4 regions of the Faecalibacterium hominis (ex Afrizal et al. 2022) genome follow, and region 1 is predicted to be linked to each of the others. Evidence: predicted binding sites of a transcription regulator. Region 1 holds the regulator's gene; each other region holds the start of a gene.

The links. Region 1 encodes HrcA, which represses chaperone genes, less so after heat shock. Its sites were predicted from a motif close to TGTTAGCACTCNNNNNNNNNGAGTGCTAACA; they were not measured.
Region 2: the regulator HrcA is predicted to act here: its motif matches at 2,225-2,255, upstream of htpG (molecular chaperone HtpG).
Region 3: the regulator HrcA is predicted to act here: its motif matches at 2,053-2,083, upstream of ACKXGA_RS00810 (Hsp20/alpha crystallin family protein).
Region 4: the regulator HrcA is predicted to act here: its motif matches at 1,719-1,749, upstream of clpB (ATP-dependent chaperone ClpB).

What each region holds. Positions count from the first base shown of each region.
Region 1 is NZ_CP186860.1:1,817,813-1,821,834, forward strand. Features, by position in the region: gene dnaK (molecular chaperone DnaK) at 1-1,274, opposite strand, end outside; gene grpE (nucleotide exchange factor GrpE) at 1,377-2,006, opposite strand; gene hrcA (heat-inducible transcriptional repressor HrcA) at 2,003-3,076, opposite strand; gene ACKXGA_RS08890 (stage V sporulation T C-terminal domain-containing protein) at 3,261-3,803, opposite strand; gene ACKXGA_RS08895 (Fic family protein) at 3,911-4,022, opposite strand, start outside.
Region 2 is NZ_CP186860.1:815,457-819,478, forward strand. Features, by position in the region: gene ACKXGA_RS03975 (ATP-binding cassette domain-containing protein) at 1-958, shown strand, start outside; gene ACKXGA_RS03980 (HD domain-containing protein) at 1,080-1,586, opposite strand; gene ACKXGA_RS03985 (hypothetical protein) at 1,623-2,054, opposite strand; gene htpG (molecular chaperone HtpG) at 2,342-4,022, shown strand, end outside.
Region 3 is NZ_CP186860.1:151,115-155,136, reverse strand. Features, by position in the region: gene ACKXGA_RS00820 (M15 family metallopeptidase) at 11-823, opposite strand; gene ACKXGA_RS00815 (DUF6019 family protein) at 1,087-1,284, opposite strand; gene ACKXGA_RS00810 (Hsp20/alpha crystallin family protein) at 1,455-1,919, opposite strand; gene ACKXGA_RS00805 (pyruvate kinase) at 2,247-3,203, shown strand; gene ACKXGA_RS00800 (ATP-binding protein) at 3,244-3,963, opposite strand.
Region 4 is NZ_CP186860.1:2,568,117-2,572,138, reverse strand. Features, by position in the region: gene clpB (ATP-dependent chaperone ClpB) at 1-1,652, opposite strand, end outside; gene ACKXGA_RS12375 (trigger factor) at 1,890-3,032, opposite strand; gene ACKXGA_RS12370 (NAD(P)-dependent malic enzyme) at 3,313-4,022, shown strand, end outside.

The DNA of each region.
Region 1 (4,022 bases):
AGGCTCTTGTTGTCGCGGGCAAACTCACGCTCACCCTGCAGAACGTTGATCTCAACAGAGGGCTGATTATCAGCGGCAGTGGAGAACACCTGGCTCTTGTGGGTGGGGATGGTGGTGTTGCGGTCGATGATCTTGGTGCACACGCCGCCCAGGGTCTCAATGCCCAGGCTCAGCGGGGTGACATCCAGCAGCAGCAGGCCCTTGACATCGCCCTGCAGAACGCCGCCCTGAATGGCAGCGCCCACAGCCACGCACTCATCGGGGTTGATGCCCTTGAAGGGCTCGCAGTTCAGTTCCTTCTTGACTGCATCGTAGACAGCGGGGATACGGGTGGAACCACCGACCATCAGGACCTTCTTCAGGTCAGAGGGACGCAGGCCTGCATCCTGCAGAGCCTTGCGGACAGGGGTCATGGTGCGGTCGACCAGATCAGCGGTCAGCTCATTGAACTTTGCGCGGGTCAGGGTCATATCCAGATGCTTGGGGCCGGTAGCGTCAGCAGTGATGAAGGGCAGGTTGATCTGGCTGCTCATTGCGCTGGACAGCTCGATCTTTGCCTTCTCAGCAGCTTCCTTCAAGCGCTGTGCGGCCATCTTATCCTTGCGCAGGTCGATGCCGTTCTCGTTCTGGAACGCATCTGCCATCCAGTCGATGATGCGCTGGTCGAAGTCATCGCCGCCCAGGTGGGTATCACCGTTGGTGGCCAGAACCTCGGTCACGCCGTCACCCATCTCGATGATGGAGACATCGAAGGTGCCGCCGCCCAAGTCGTAGACCATGATCTTCTGGTCCTCTTCCTTATCGATGCCGTATGCCAGAGATGCGGCAGTGGGCTCGTTGATGATACGCTTGACGTTCAGGCCGGCAATGGTGCCTGCGTCCTTGGTTGCCTGACGCTGGCTGTCGTTGAAGTATGCAGGAACGGTGATGACTGCATCGGTGACAGTCTCGCCCAGATAAGCCTCGGCATCAGCCTTCAGCTTCTGCAGGATCATAGCGCTGACCTGCTGGGGAGTGTACTCCTTGCCGTTCAGGGTCACCTTGTGGTCGGTGCCCATATAACGCTTGATGGAAGCCACCGTGTTCTCAGGGTTGGTGATGGCCTGGCGCTTTGCGACCTGACCCACCAGACGGTCGCCGGTCTTGGTGAAGCCGACAACGGACGGGGTGGTGCGTGCACCCTCAGAGTTAGCGATAACAACGGGCTCGCCGCCCTCCATAACAGCCACGCAGCTGTTGGTAGTACCAAGGTCGATACCAATGATCTTACTCATAATGAAAGCTCCTCTCAAATTCAGAACGTTTTTTGTTTATGTGATGCTCAAATGTTACCAAGCGGATGTTATATTTGAAAACCCTTGCGGGGTCTTGCAAAATCACTCTGCCACAACAACGGTGGCATGACGGACGATCTTATCGCCCAGCTTGTAGCCCTTCTGGTAAACCGTAATCACGGTGCCGCTCTCCTGCCCATCGGGGGCGGGGATCTGCTGCACGGCATTCATAAAGTTGGGGTCAAAGGGCTTGCCCAGCGCCTCGATCTCCTCCACATGGAGGGTGCTCAGCGCCTTGGCGGCTTTGTCCAGCGTCATGGTCACGCCCTTCTTGTAGTTCTCGTCGGTGGTGGGGGCGTTGGCCGCCATCTCCAGCGTATCCAGAATGGGGACGATCTGGTTCACGGCAAAGGACACGCCGTCGTTGAACTTCTGGTCAGCCTCACGGGTGGAGCGCTTGCGGTAGTTCTCATACTCGGCGGCCATCCGCAGCAGCTGATCCTTGGCCTGATTGGCATTCTTCTCAGCCGCGTCCAGCTTTGCCTTCACGGCCTCCAGCTCCCGGGCCTTCTTGTTGAAGAAGCCATCCTTTTTCTTGGGGTCTGCCGCTTCAGCATTCGTCTCGGGAGCCGCTGCCTGCTCAGGTGCAGTTTCCGGGGCGGCCTGCTCGGCGGTGTTGGGCTCCACGGCAGGTTCTTCTGCCTGCGGGGTCTTTTTTGTTTCTTCGCTCATTCCAGGTCCTCCTTATAGATCACAGTCCGCCGGGGTGCGGCTGCCTGCGGGGTATCTTTTCGTTTGCCGCTCATTCCTTCGCCAAGCTGATCGGCAAAGGTGTGGAGCAGCGGCATCAGCTTCTGGAAGGGCATCCGGGTGGGGCCGATGAGAGCCACGGAGCCCCAGAGGCCTCCGCCCACCAGATACCGGTCACTCACGATGCACAGGCCGGGGATCTGAGGTTCCAGATCCTCGCCCAGCAGGATGCTTTCGCTCTGCTCTGCCGGGGGTGCAATGAGGGCGGCGGCCTGCTCTTCGTCGTTCAGCAGGCTCAGAATGCTGCCCACCTTGCCGTCCAGCTGGGGCCAGTCCAGCAGGTACTGCTCACCACCCAGATACACATGGGGCTGGGTGGAATCCTGCAGGATGGCGGCAGCGGCGCTGATCACCGGCACCAGCTCCGGGCTGATCTGGCTGCACAGCTCTGCAAGGAGCCGGGGCGACAGATCAACAGGAGCCACAAAGGTCAGGTTCCGGTTGAGCAGGGCGGCAAGCGCCGCTGCATTTTCCCGGGAAAGACCGGTGCGGACCCGCGCCACACGGGTGCGGACATAACCGGCAGTGGTCACAGCCAGCACCGCTGCGGCGCTGCGGCCCACCTGCACCACCTCGTAGTGGGCGATGCAGAGATCCTCAGCACAGGGGGTGCTGACGGCGGCGGTGCAGCCGCTGATGGCGGCCAGCGCCTTGGCGGCACCCTGTGCCAGCTTTTCCGGCTCGTGGTCAAGGCTTGCGAACACCGCGTCCACACGGGCGCGGGTCACACGGTCCAGCGGCTGGTCATCGGTGAGAAGATGATCCAGATAATAACGGTAGCCCTTGGCACTGGGGACACGGCCTGCGCTGGTGTGGGGCTGCTCCAGCAGACCCAGCTTGGTCAGCGCGGCCATCTCGTTGCGCAGCGTGGCACTGGAAACTGCCATATCAAAGTAGTTTGCCAGCACACTGCTGCCCACGGGCTCGCCCTCGAGGCCATACAGCGCAACGATCGCCTGCAAGACACGCTGTTTGCGTGCATCCATCGTCATAGCGCCTGCCTCCTTCGTTCGCTTTTTGTTCTTTAGCACTCCTTCTTCCTGAGTGCTAAGACCATTATATCCAATTTTGCGGCGCTGTCAATAGCTTCTCAGAAAAGTTTTGAAAGATTCATAATTCTGTCATAAAGGCCGCACAAAAAAGAGCCGCCCTGCGGCGGCTCTCCTATATAATAGATCATTCCTCCATCTGCTTTGCCAGAAATGCCGCCGCCACGTTCACCGCCTTGAGCTGGGCGGCATCGGGCTGGGCAGTGCGGTCCTCCGTAAGCAGGCCCACACTGCCGGTGACATCCCCCGCCGCAATGATGGGCACAGCGCACAGCAGCGCCCGGGGCGAGCCCTCACAGGGCAGCAATGCCTTTTCGGGGCTGCCATCGCTCTGGTAGGGCTTGCGGCTGTCCATCAGCTTTTCCAGCGGCTGGCTCACGCTGCGGTCTGCCAGATCCCGCCTGCCTGCACCGGATGCCGCCAGAATGCGGTCCCGGTCTGAGACAAAGGCCGTCAGGGCAAAGCACTTGCTCAGCACATCCACATACTGGGCCGTCACCCCGCTCAGTTCCCCCATGGGCGAATACTTTTTGAAGATGACCTCGCCGTCCCCCGTTGTGAAGATCTCCAGCGGGTCTCCCCTGCGGATGCGCTGGGTGCGGCGGATCTCCTTGGGGATGACCACCCGCCCCAGCTCATCGATGCGGCGCACGATGCCGGTTGCTTTCATAAGGTTCCCTTCCTTTCCATGTTCCGGTTTTGCTTCCAGATTTCTGTGAAGTATGGTTATTCTGTGGAAACAGGAAGGGAATTATTCATTCAGCTCCTGCCGGAGCCTTACCTGCGCACATACTGCGTCTTTCTGCCCGCGCCGATCCTCTCCAGAACGCCCTCCTCTGTCAGTTTTTTCAGCGCGCTTTCAATCGAGCTTGTACCAAAGCCCGGGCAG
Region 2 (4,022 bases), 1.0 Mb from region 1:
GAAGGATTCCATGGGCAGCCTCATCGATACCGCTGCCCTGCAGGAGCAGTTTACTGCCGCCATGCAGCAGGTCATGGGCAGCGTGATGGCAAACTTCTCGGAACAGATCGCCGCCGAATTGCAGGCCCAGCTGGGCGCTGCCATGGAGCAAGCCATGGGCCAGATCAGCACGAACCTGCAGAGCCAGATGACCGAGCGCTTCTCCTCTCTGGGCAGCCAGATGGAAAGCGCGCTGAAGATCGACGCAGATGCGTTCCGGAATGCCATCCGGTTCAACATGACCGAGGACGATCTGGCGGAGCTGATGAAGTCGAACATGATGTCCACCAGCGCCACCTATGAAAGCAACCTGCAGTCCCTTGGCTATGCCAGCGAGGACGACCCCAGCCAGATCAACATCTATCCGCTGGACTTCGAGCAGAAGGCTGAGGTCCTCAACGTGCTGGACAGCTACAATGCCGCCATGCGTGAGCAGGGCGCGGAAGACAAGGTGATCCAGTACACTGATGTGGTGGGCACCCTGATGACCTCCGTGACCAGGATCATCAACATGATCTCCAACATGCTGGTGGCCTTTGTCTCCATCTCGCTGGTGGTCTCCTCCATTATGATCGGCATCATCACCTATATCAGCGTGCTGGAGCGCCGCAAGGAGATCGGCATCCTGCGTGCCATCGGTGCTTCCAAGCGGAACATCTCCGAGGTGTTCAACGCCGAGACCTTCATCATCGGCCTGTGCTCGGGCCTCATGGGCATCGGCCTCAGCAGGCTGCTGCTCATTCCGGGCAACATGCTCATCCAGAAGATCGCCGTCGGCACCAGCGTAGTGGCCGTTCTGCCCTGGAAGGCCGCTGTGGTGCTGGTTGCGCTGGCAACTGTGCTGACCATTCTGGGCGGCTTCATCCCCGCCAAAACCGCTTCCCGCTCTGACCCTGTCAAGGCTCTGAGAGCAGAATAAGATCACTTTTCCAAAGAGACTGTTGCACAAGCCCCAGCAAAAAAGACCAGAGTTGTTTCGCCAAACGGCGTTACAACTCTGGTCTTTTGCTTTCTTTCATGTGAACAGTGCGGCGGCTTCTTTACCACTCTTCTTCGTCAGCGCCCACCCTTGTGCGGCGGAACATGCTCTCCACAATGGCGCAGTATTTATCCGCCAGACAGACGATGACCGCCTCGCGGCAGGTCGGGATATGGCGGAAGGTCAGGGGCCACATGTGGCTTGCAATGACGTTCTGCTCCTTTTTGGTAATGCCGAACACCCGCTGCGCGTTCACACAGGCAGACCCCGGGTGGGAAAAGCCGTGCATCTCAAACAGATGCCGCAGGCCGTGGAAAGAGCCCTGCTTGTGCCAGTCATAGAGATAGAAATCGTGGAGGAAGGCCCCCACGGCCAGCGTGGTCTCATCGGCTCCCAGATGGAAGCGGTGGTTGATCCAGCAGCTGACCACGACCACATTCTTGCAGTGCTGGTAGGTGGTCACATCACCGTGCTGGATAAACTCACGCATTTCCTGCACCTTGGGGTGATGGTCGTACTGTTCCAGAATAGCGGACAGGCGCTCCCGTTCCGTTTGTGAAAGCTGCATGGAAAATTCCCTTTCTTTTTGTCAGAAACGCCGGGCTCAGCTCCGCAGCTGAACCGGGTTGGAGCTGCCGAAGTTCTCAGCGGCCGAAGGATTTTCGCGGGTCAGGCTCAGGTCCACCAGATACTGCTTGCCGTCGCCCAGCGCCTCCAGCTCGGCCAGCTTGGCCTCGGCAGAAGCCTTGTCCGGGTACCACTGGATGAGGAAGAAGTTTTCCTCCTCCACGCCGTAATACAGCCACTGGCCGTCTGCCCGCAGCAGGTCGTCCAGATGATCCACCTCATCGCCATCGGTCAGGCCCAGGCCCTCCTCGGCGTAGACATTTTCAGGTTCCACCTGCAGCACCTCAATGACCTGAATGGCGCTCTGTAAGTATTCATCCTGCGAAATGCTCTTGTCCGAGCGTTCCCAGCCCGTCAGGAATGCCTGCATCAGCAGGTTCTTCACGGAGATCTCCGGCTTCATTGCCATAACATATTCCTCTTTCCTCGTTTGTTTCCGCTGACCAGTATACGCTAAAAATTGTGAAAGGTCAACTATTTCTTTATGAATTTTTTGTAGCAACGCACAAAAGGCATTTTGTTCCAGTTCATTTCTGAACTTTTTATGAAACCCCTTGATTTTTGACCCGCATCGGTGTATATTAGCACTCGAAAGATATGAGTGCTAAGAAGATACAGCATCGGCTGCTTCTTCTGCATTGCCGCTCCTTTTGCGAGGGGCCGGATCTGAATACTGTACAAAAGAGGTTTTGTATTATGGCGAAGAAAGAATTTCAGGCTGAAAGCAAAAAACTGATGGACATGATGATCAACTCCATCTACACCAACAAGGAGATCTTCCTCCGTGAGCTGATCTCCAACGCTTCGGATGCCATCGACAAACTTTATTATAAGAGCCTGACCGATCCTTCCGTGGGCATGAACAAGGGCGATTTCCGCATCCTGCTCACCCGCGACAAGGACAATCGCCTGCTGACTGTCTCCGATAACGGCATCGGCATGACCAAAGAAGAGCTGGAGCAGAACCTGGGCACCATTGCCCACTCCGGTTCTCTGGACTTTAAGAAGGACAACAAGGACGAGAACATCGACATCATCGGTCAGTTCGGCGTGGGCTTCTACTCCGCCTTCATGGTCGCCGACAAGGTCACCGTCATCTCCAAGGCATACGGTGCGGATGAGGCCTGGCAGTGGGAGTCCAGCGGTGCTGACGGCTACGAGCTGACCCCCGCTGAGAAGGAAACCGCCGGTACTGACATCATCCTGCACATCAAAGACAGCACCGATACCGACAATTACGAGAACTTCCTCGATGAATACGGCATTGTGGCCATCGTCAAAAAGTACAGCGACTATGTGCGCTATCCCATCCAGATGGAGCGGGAGAAGAGCCGCCAGAAACCCGAACCCGATCCCAAGCCCGAGGACTACAAGCCGGAGTGGGAGACCTACACCGAGCTTGAGACCCTGAACAGCATGGTACCCATCTGGAAGAAGCAGAAGAGCGAGGTCACCGATGAGGAATACGCCAGCTTCTACAAGGATAAGTTCAACGATTACTCTGACCCTGCCCGTGTCATCGTGAGCCGCACCGAGGGCACAGCCAACTATAACGCCCTGCTGTTCGTGCCCAGCCACCGCCCCTATGATTTCTACACCAAGGAGTATGAGAAGGGTCTGGCCCTGTACGCATCCGGCGTGCTCATTATGGAAAAGTGCGCCGACCTGCTGCCCGATTACTTCAGCTTCGTCAAGGGCATTGTGGACAGCCAGGATCTGAGCCTGAACATCAGCCGTGAGATGCTGCAGAAGGACAACCAGCTCAAGCTGATCCACAACGCACTGGAAAAGAAGATCAAGAACGAGCTGCACTCCATGCTGGTCAACGACCGCGAAAAGTACGAGGCATTCTGGAAGGAGTTCGGCCGCCAGATCAAGTTCGGCGCTTACTCTGATTACGGGATGCACGCTGAGCTGCTGCGCGACCTGCTGCTGTTCTGGTCTGCCAAGGAGCAGAAGATGGTCACCCTGCAGGAGTATGTGGACAAGATGCCTGCCGAGCAGAAGTTCATCTACTTTGCCGCCGGTGATTCCACCGATCGTCTGGCAAAGCTCCCCGCCGCCGAGCTGGTTCTGGACAAGGGCTATGATGTCCTGCTGCTGACCGAGGACGTGGATGAGTTCTGCCTGCAGATCATGCGCAGCTACCCCCGCAAGGATGCCGAGGGCAAGGACGGCACCGTGGAGTTCAAGAACGTCAACAGCGGCGATCTGGGCCTTGAGACCGAGGACGAGAAAAAAGCCGCTGAAGATGCCACCGCCGAGAACAAGCCCCTGTTCGATGCCATGAAGGACGCTCTGGACGGCAAGGTCAAGGAGGTCAAGGTCTCCACCCGCCTGAAGGATCACCCCGTCTGCCTGAGCGCCGACGGCCCCC
Region 3 (4,022 bases), 1.4 Mb from region 1:
TCCTTTTTTGTTACAGCTTTGTGCGCTCCAGCGCAAGGAACTCCTCCAGCGAGAGTCCGGACGCGCGGATGGCGAGGGCATTTTCCACCCCCACATAGCGCCAGTGCCAGGGCTCGTATACCATGCCGGTGGCGGCCTGCCGCTCCTCCGGCCAGCGGAGGATAAAACCATACTCCGCAGCGTAGGCGGTCAGCCACTCGTAGGCGCGGGTATCGGCAAAGCGGGTGGTCTTTTCGGTGCAGTCCGGGCTGAGAATGTCCGCCGCATAGCCGGTGGCCTGCTCGCTGGCATTGGCCGGAGGGCAGACGCAGGCGGCATAGGCCGCAGCCTCCTCTTCGGAAAGCCCCTTTTCCAGATACACCTGCTTCCGGGCATCAAAGGCCGCTTCCCGTGCGAAAACATCCTGATAGCCCGTCACCAGTTCCAGCGTGATACCGTCTGCCGCCGCAGCTGCCGCCATGGCGCGGTACTGCTCTGCGGCTTCCGCTTCCAGCTGCTGGCCCGTGGCATCATCCGCCACCGCAAGGGCCGGGGCAGGCTCTGCGTCCAGCGGCAGATTGCCGTTCACCAGCACCAGCCGGGCATCGGCAAGGTTCAGCTGGTATTCGGTGCCATCGTAATTTCTGGCCACAAAGGCCTCCGGCCCCGCGATCAGGGCGTGGGCCTTGGGCAGCAGCCATAAAATGCCGCTGGTCATCAGGGCAACAGCCGCGCCGCAGGCCGCCAGAAACACGGCCCAGTTCCGTGCCAGACGCAGGCAGCGCCGGATCCTCCACTCCCGCCGGGTCATCCGCCGCCGGGGCGCTTGCTTGTTTTGGTTCATCGATATCGGTTCCCTTCTCACATCATTTCGCAATGCACAGCCGCACAATTACATTATTTTATTATACACTTCTTTCGCCGGGGTGTAAACGGAAAGGGATGTTAAAAAATTGTGTCTTTCAAAAAAGGGAGTTCCGTTACGGACGAACGTCCGAACAGAACTCCCTTTGGGGTTTATAAAAATCCCGCGTTAAAGCGCTTTCCTCCATTCAGAATTTTCCCGTCAATGGAGAGGGTGACCGGCTACCGTGGCAGAGGACTCGTTCAGGACAGCTTGATCTTCAGATCTGCTCCAAGCTCTTTCAGTTCTTTCTCGTTTTTGATGTCTTCATCAGTTTTCTTTCCGGTGATAGCACTGTATGCTTCTTTAATACCATTTTTCACTGCCCACTTGATAACAAAATACAGCGCAATTAAAACAACGATTGCGGTTCCACCGCTGATTCCTAGTTCATTCCACATAATAATATCAATGCCTCCGATTTCATAAATTCCGAGTTGTCGTTCTCAGTATACCATGATTTCTCTCTGCGGAAAAGATACCAGGAAACAAAAACGGCCCCGGAGGGCTTGTTGCAGCTCTCCGGGGCCACTTTATGTGCGTGTGTGACTTGGCGCACACGACCGGCGTTTTACTCGATTGCAATCAAATTCGGGTTCTCAGGCAAAGCCTTCGTCTGCTGAGGAGCAGGCAGCTCGACGTACAGGACACCATCCTCGAACTTTGCATGGATGTCCTCCTTCTTCACATCGCCCACGTAGAAACTGCGTGCGCAGGTGCCGGAGAAGGATTCGCGCCGCAGATAGCGGCCCTTCTTATCCTTTTCGTCATTGCTGTGGCTGCGCACTGCCTGAATGGTCAGGTAGCCGTCGTTCAGATCCATCTGAACGTCTTCCTTCTTGCAGCCCGGCAGGTCAACAGCTACTTCGTAGCCGTTGTCCGTCTGTTTGACATCGGTCTTCATCATGTTTGCACCGCGCTTACCAAAGGTATCACGAGCCTCACGGTTCATCATACGTTCCAGTGCAGCGTCATTCCAGAACGGATCGAAGAAATCATCGAACAGGTTTTCATGGAAAACAGTCGGCATAAGCATAAATCATTCCTCCAATCCCGGCGTTCGGGTCGGGGCAAAAAATCTGAAGCGTCCATTCAGAAGGGCTTTCCGGGGAGCCTAGCGGCTCTCCTTTTGCCCTTCCTCCTGAGCACGCCACTGTTATAGCACCATACGTTAGCAGTGTCAATAGCAGAGTGCTAATATTCACAAAAAAATAATACTTCTGCAACAATTTCTTGGTTCTGGCTCTCTCCGTTTTCCCCTTTGGGGCGGGCTGCCACGCCTTTTTTCGCTGCCGCCCGGTTTGGCACTTTTCAACGGTCCCGTTCCGTGTTACAATAGGAAAAAACGAAACCGGGTGATTTTTTGGAATTTTATGGTACCATCGGCCCCGCCTGTGCCCAGCTGGAGACCTTGCAGCGCATGGTGGAAGCTGGCATGACGGGCATCCGCATGAACCTTTCCCACGGGCCCCTTTCGGCCCACAAAGACTGGCTGGATATCATCCACGCCGTGGGCATCCCCCAGCTGCTCATCGACCTGCAGGGGCCGGAGCTGCGCATTGGCACGCTGCCCCAGCCCCTTGTGCTGGAACCAGGCCAGAGCCTCCGGCTGGGGCAAGGGGGTGTCCCCTGCCCGACGGCGCTGGTGCATGCAGCCCGGCCGGGCCAGAACCTCCTGCTGGACGACGGCAGGCTCCTTGTGCAGGTGGCCGAAGCCGATGGCGCTGCCCTGCAGTGTACTGTGGTACGGGGCGGCACCCTGCAAAGCCGCAAAAGCCTTGCGGCACCGGGGCTGACGGTGGCCTCCCCCACGTTGACGGAGGAGGACCTGCAAAACCTGCAGCTGGCGGGAGCCTGCGGCGTTACCGGGGTGATGCTGCCCTTCGTTCGGGGGGCTGAGGACATCCGCACCCTGCGCCGGGCGCTGGAACAGGCCGGGGCCGGGCAGATCCGCATTTTTGCCAAGATCGAGAGCCTTGCGGGGGTACAGGCCCTGCCGGAGTTCCTCCCCCTTGTGGATGAAGTGGTCATTGCCCGCGGGGACCTTGGCAACGCCATGCCCCTGTGGGAGCTGCCCCGGTGCCAGAAACAGCTTTCGGCGGTCTGCCGGTCTGCCGGGGTGCCCTTTATGGTGGTGACCCAGATGCTGGACAGTATGTGCAGCCGGGCGGTCCCCACCCGCGCCGAGGTCAGCGACATCTACAACGCCGTAGCAGACGGCGCTTCCAGCGTGATGCTCACCGGGGAGACCGCCGCCGGGCAGTACCCGGTGGAGGCCATGGAGTATCTTGTGCGCACTGCCCGCACCGCCTTGGAATAACCCAAAGTCAAAGACACTCGGTCGATCTGTGTTGCCGCATTTAGTCTAGAATTTTTCCGTCAATGGAAATGGTGACCACCTGCCACGGAATGAACTTTCCGCTGGTCTGCAGTGCCTTTTTCGCTGCCATCTCCAAGCCGCCGCAGCAGGGCACCTCCATGCGGAGGATGGTCACGCTCTGGATGTCGTTGCTGCGCAGGATCTCGGTGAGCTTTTCGCTGTAATCCACAGCGTCCAGCTTCGGGCAGCCGATGAGGGTCACCTTGCCGCGCATAAATTCCTGATGGAAATTGGCGTAGGCATAGGCCGTGCAGTCCGCTGCAATCAGTAGCTTTGCGCCCTCAAAGTAGGGCGCATGGATGGGTGCCAGCTTGATCTGCACCGGCCAGTTGCGCAGGCGGGAAACTGGCTGCACGGGGGCAGCAGCTGCGCTTTCGGCAGCCTCCGGCTGTTCCAGCATCCGCATCCGGGAGCCGGGGCAGCCGCCCTCGTGGAGATGCTTCATCTTCTCCTGCAGCTCTTTTTTCTTTTTGTTCTCCTGCACCGCTGCCTCGTCGTAAGCGGGGGCTTCCCGCTCCTCAAAGGTGATAGCACCGGTGGGGCAGCCCGGCAGGCAATCGCCAAAGCCATCGCAGAAATTTTCCCGCACCAGCTTTGCCTTGCCGTTGATAATATCAATGGCTCCCTCGTGGCAGGCGGTTGCGCACAAGCCGCAGCCGTTGCATTTTTCTTCGTCAATATGGATGATCTTCCGAATCATATCTATACTCTCCTGTTGTGGGTGTTTTTTGCATTTGCATCCTTATTATAGTATACTAA
Region 4 (4,022 bases), 750 kb from region 1:
CCGGTCCAGCGGGCCACGATCCGGGCGATCTCCTCGTCGGTCACGCGGTCACGCAGGAGGCTGTCCTCCTTCTTCTCGTTGGCCAACTTTTCCTCCGCTTCCAGCTGTTTCTGCAGCTCGGGCAGCTTGCCGTATTTCAGCTCAGCAGCCTTATTCAGGTCATACTCACGCTGGGCTTTCTCAATAGCGGCATTGGTCTGCTCGATCTGCTCACGCAGGGTCTGCACCTTGCCAATGGCGTTCTTCTCGTTTTCCCACTTTGCCTTCATGCTGCGGAACTTATCCTGCAGCTCGGCCAGTTCCTTTTCCAGCTCATGCAGGCGGCTCTGGCTCAGGGCATCGGTCTCCTTTTTCAAGCTGACCTGCTCGATCTGCAGCTGGGTGATGCGGTGGGCCAGATCATCCATCTCGCTGGGCATACTGTCCATCTCAGTCTTGATCATGGCGCAGGCTTCATCCACCAGGTCGATGGCCTTATCCGGCAGGAAGCGGTCGGTGATATAGCGGTCAGAGAGGGTTGCGGCGGCGATCAGCGCATTATCGCTGATCTTCACGCCGTGGAACACCTCATAGCGCTCCTTCAGACCACGCAGGATGGAGATGGTGTCCTCCACTGTGGGCTCATCCACCTGCACCGGCTGGAACCGGCGCTCCAGAGCGGGGTCTTTTTCGATATACTGGCGGTATTCGTCCAGCGTGGTTGCGCCGATGCAGTGCAGCTCGCCCCGGGCCAGCATGGGCTTGAGCAGGTTGCCCGCGTCCATGGCACCGTCGGTCTTGCCCGCACCCACGATGGTGTGCAGCTCATCAATGAAGAGGATGATCTTGCCCTCGCTCTTCTTGACCTCATTCAGGACGCTCTTCAGGCGCTCCTCAAACTCGCCGCGGTACTTTGCACCGGCCACCAGAGCGCCCATGTCCAGGCTGAACACGGTGCGGTCCTTCAGGTTCTCGGGCACATCGCCGCGCACGATCCGCTGGGCCAGGCCCTCGGCGATGGCAGTCTTGCCAACGCCGGGCTCACCGATCAGGCAGGGGTTGTTCTTGGTCTTACGGGACAGGATGCGGATCACATTGCGGATCTCCTGATCACGGCCGATCACGGGGTCCAGCTTCTGCTTCCGGGCCAGATCGACCAGATCCTGACCGTACTTCTGCAGGGCGTTGTAGGTATCCTCGGGGTTGTCGTTGGTCACGCGCTGGTTGCCGCGCACGGCAGTCAGCTGCTGCAGGAACGCATCCTTCTTGATGTTGAAGGCGCGGAACAGCTCCGTGGTGTTCTGGGTCGGCTCATCCAGCAGGCCCAGGAACACATGCTCAACACTGACGTATTCGTCCTTCATGGCCTTGGCTTCCCGGGCGGCGGCGCTCAGGACTTTATCCGCTGCCTGCGAGATATAGACCTTGTCCGGGTCACGGCCGGAGCCAGACACCCGGGGTAGGGCCGACAGCTTTTCGGCCACAGCAGCGGCAAAGCTGCCCGGGTCCACGTTCAGCTTCTGCAGAAGCTGCGGGATCAGGCCCTGCTCCTGCGAAGCCAGGGCGTGCAGCAGATGTTCCGGCTCCAAAGCGTTGTGCTGGTACTCCACAGCCAGCTGCTGGGCAGCCTGCAGGGCTTCCAGTGTTTTCTGCGTATATTGATTGGTATTCATAGAATCGACCTCCATTCGTACCGGAAGTGTTATTTCAGCAGTCTTTCAGATTGATTGCCATTTCATTTTTAGCACTCTATCTGCTCGACTGCTAAAACTATACTCCAAACACCCCACTTTGTCAATAGGGTTTTCGATGGTACGGCAACAATTCACAAATTGTTTGCAAACAAGACAAAAATGCCGCCCCGGCAGACCCGAAGCGGCACAAGTTCTCTTGATATGGGGGCAGGGCACTCAGCTCACCACTGCGCTTTCCGTCAGCGCATCGGTGACGGCATCCATCAGGGCGACCATGGTGCAGTAGTTCTCACCGTAGGTGCCGGTGTAGGAGGAATAGGTATCGATCTGCTCCTGGGTGGGCACGATGTCCAGTGTCTCGGCCACTGCCTGATAGAGCAGGGCCTCCTTGGAGTAGGTGGTGATGCTGTCGCTCATCCCCTCCAGCAGGGCATCGGCGTTCTCATAGCCAGCGGCGGTCTGCACAAAGCTGTCCAGATCGTAGCCGTAGTAGTTGGCCATGGTGTAGTAGTAGTTCAGGCACTGGTTCACCTGATAATCTGTGACCTCCTTGGGCAGCTCCTTGAAGGTGGAGTTCGCCAGCAGGTCGTCCATGATGGCGTTCTGCAGGTTGGTGTTGTAGAGCATCTTCTGGTAGAGCGCTTTCAGCTCCTCCACGGTGTGAACATCATCGCTCTCGCCGTAGTTCTCGGCCACCCACGCATCGGTCAGCTCGGGCAGGACCTTCTCGCTGATGTAGTTCAGGGTAACGGAGAACACGGCTTTTTTGCCGCTCAGGACAACGGTGTTGCCCTCGAAATCGGTAGAATCGCTGTATCCCTCCGGGAAGGTCACGGTGACATCAAAGGTCTCGCCGGGGGTGTGGCCTACGATCTGATCCTCAAAGCCATCGACGAAAGTACCGCTGCCCAGGGTCAGGCTGTAGCCGCTGTAAGTGCCGCCGCTGAACGCAACGCCATCCACGGACCCGGCATAGTCGATGTTGACGGTATCACCGTCCGCTGCGGCACGGTCCGTCACCTGCTTCTCGGTGGCGTGGTCGCTGAGCAGGCTGTCGATTTCGCTCTGGACCTCTTCCTCGGTGGGCTCGATCTCAGAACGCTTGAAGGTAAGGCTTGCAAAGTTCTCGGGCAGGGTGACATAGTCAAGCGCCTTCACGCCCTCCCAGTAGCCATTCTCGTCCAGACCGCTGCTGTAGGAGAAGTTCTCGTAATCGTAATCTTCCGCGCTGCCGTAAACAGCGGCGGCTGTGCTGGAAGCGGCAGAAGAAGAATCAGCGGACTTGGAGCAGCCTGCTGCGCCCAGCACCAGCGCACCGGCGCAGAGCAGGCAGACCGCCTTTGTGATGATCTTTTTCAAAATAAAGTTCCTCCTGTTGGAACACCGGCATCCCGCCGGGTTCAGATTCGGGTCGCATAGTACAGACCTTATTATAAAGGGCAAAAGTGAAAAAGAAAAGAATTTTGCAGAAATTCCACAAATAGAGCGCCGGGTTTGTCCGACTTTTGCGGGGCACCGGCCGAAAAAGCGGCTTTTCCGGTGGAAATGCCCGCCCGGTTCTGTTAAAATAAAGGAGATACGAGAAACCCCGGCCGCTCCCTTCCGCGGGAAGCGCCCGATACAAACGGAGGAACACCCCATGGATTACAACAAAGCCGCCCTTGAAATGCACGAGACCCACCACGGTAAGGTGGGCATTACCAGCAAGGTGGAGGTCAAGACCCGTGATGACCTGTCTACCGCCTACACCCCCGGCGTTGCCGAGCCCTGCCGCAAGATCAAGGAAAACCCCGACGATGTTTATAAGTACACCTTCAAGGGCAACATGGTGGCCGTTGTTTCCAACGGCACCGCCGTGCTGGGCCTGGGTGACATCGGCCCCGAGGCCGGTCTGCCTGTGATGGAGGGCAAAGCCGTGCTGTTCAAGGAGTTCGGCGGCGTGGATGCCTTCCCCATCTGCATCGATGCCCACGATGCCGCCAGCGTGATCGCGGCCTGCAAGGCCATTGCCCCCACCTTTGGCGGCATCAATCTGGAGGATATCAAGAGCCCCGAGTGCTTTGAGATCGAAGAGACGCTGGAGCGGGAGCTGGATATTCCCGTGTTCCACGATGACCAGCACGGCACCGCCATCGTGGTGACCGCTGCCCTCATCAATGCCCTGCGCGTGGTGGGCAAAAAGATGGAGGACGTGCACATCGTCCTGAACGGCCCCGGTGCTGCCGGTACTGCCATCATCAAGATGCTCATGACCGCTGGCGCAAAGGATATCGTGGCCGTGGACCAGTTCGGCACCCTGTACAAGGGCTGCAACAGCGCCGAGGCCCACAAGAACTGGCTGGGCGAGGT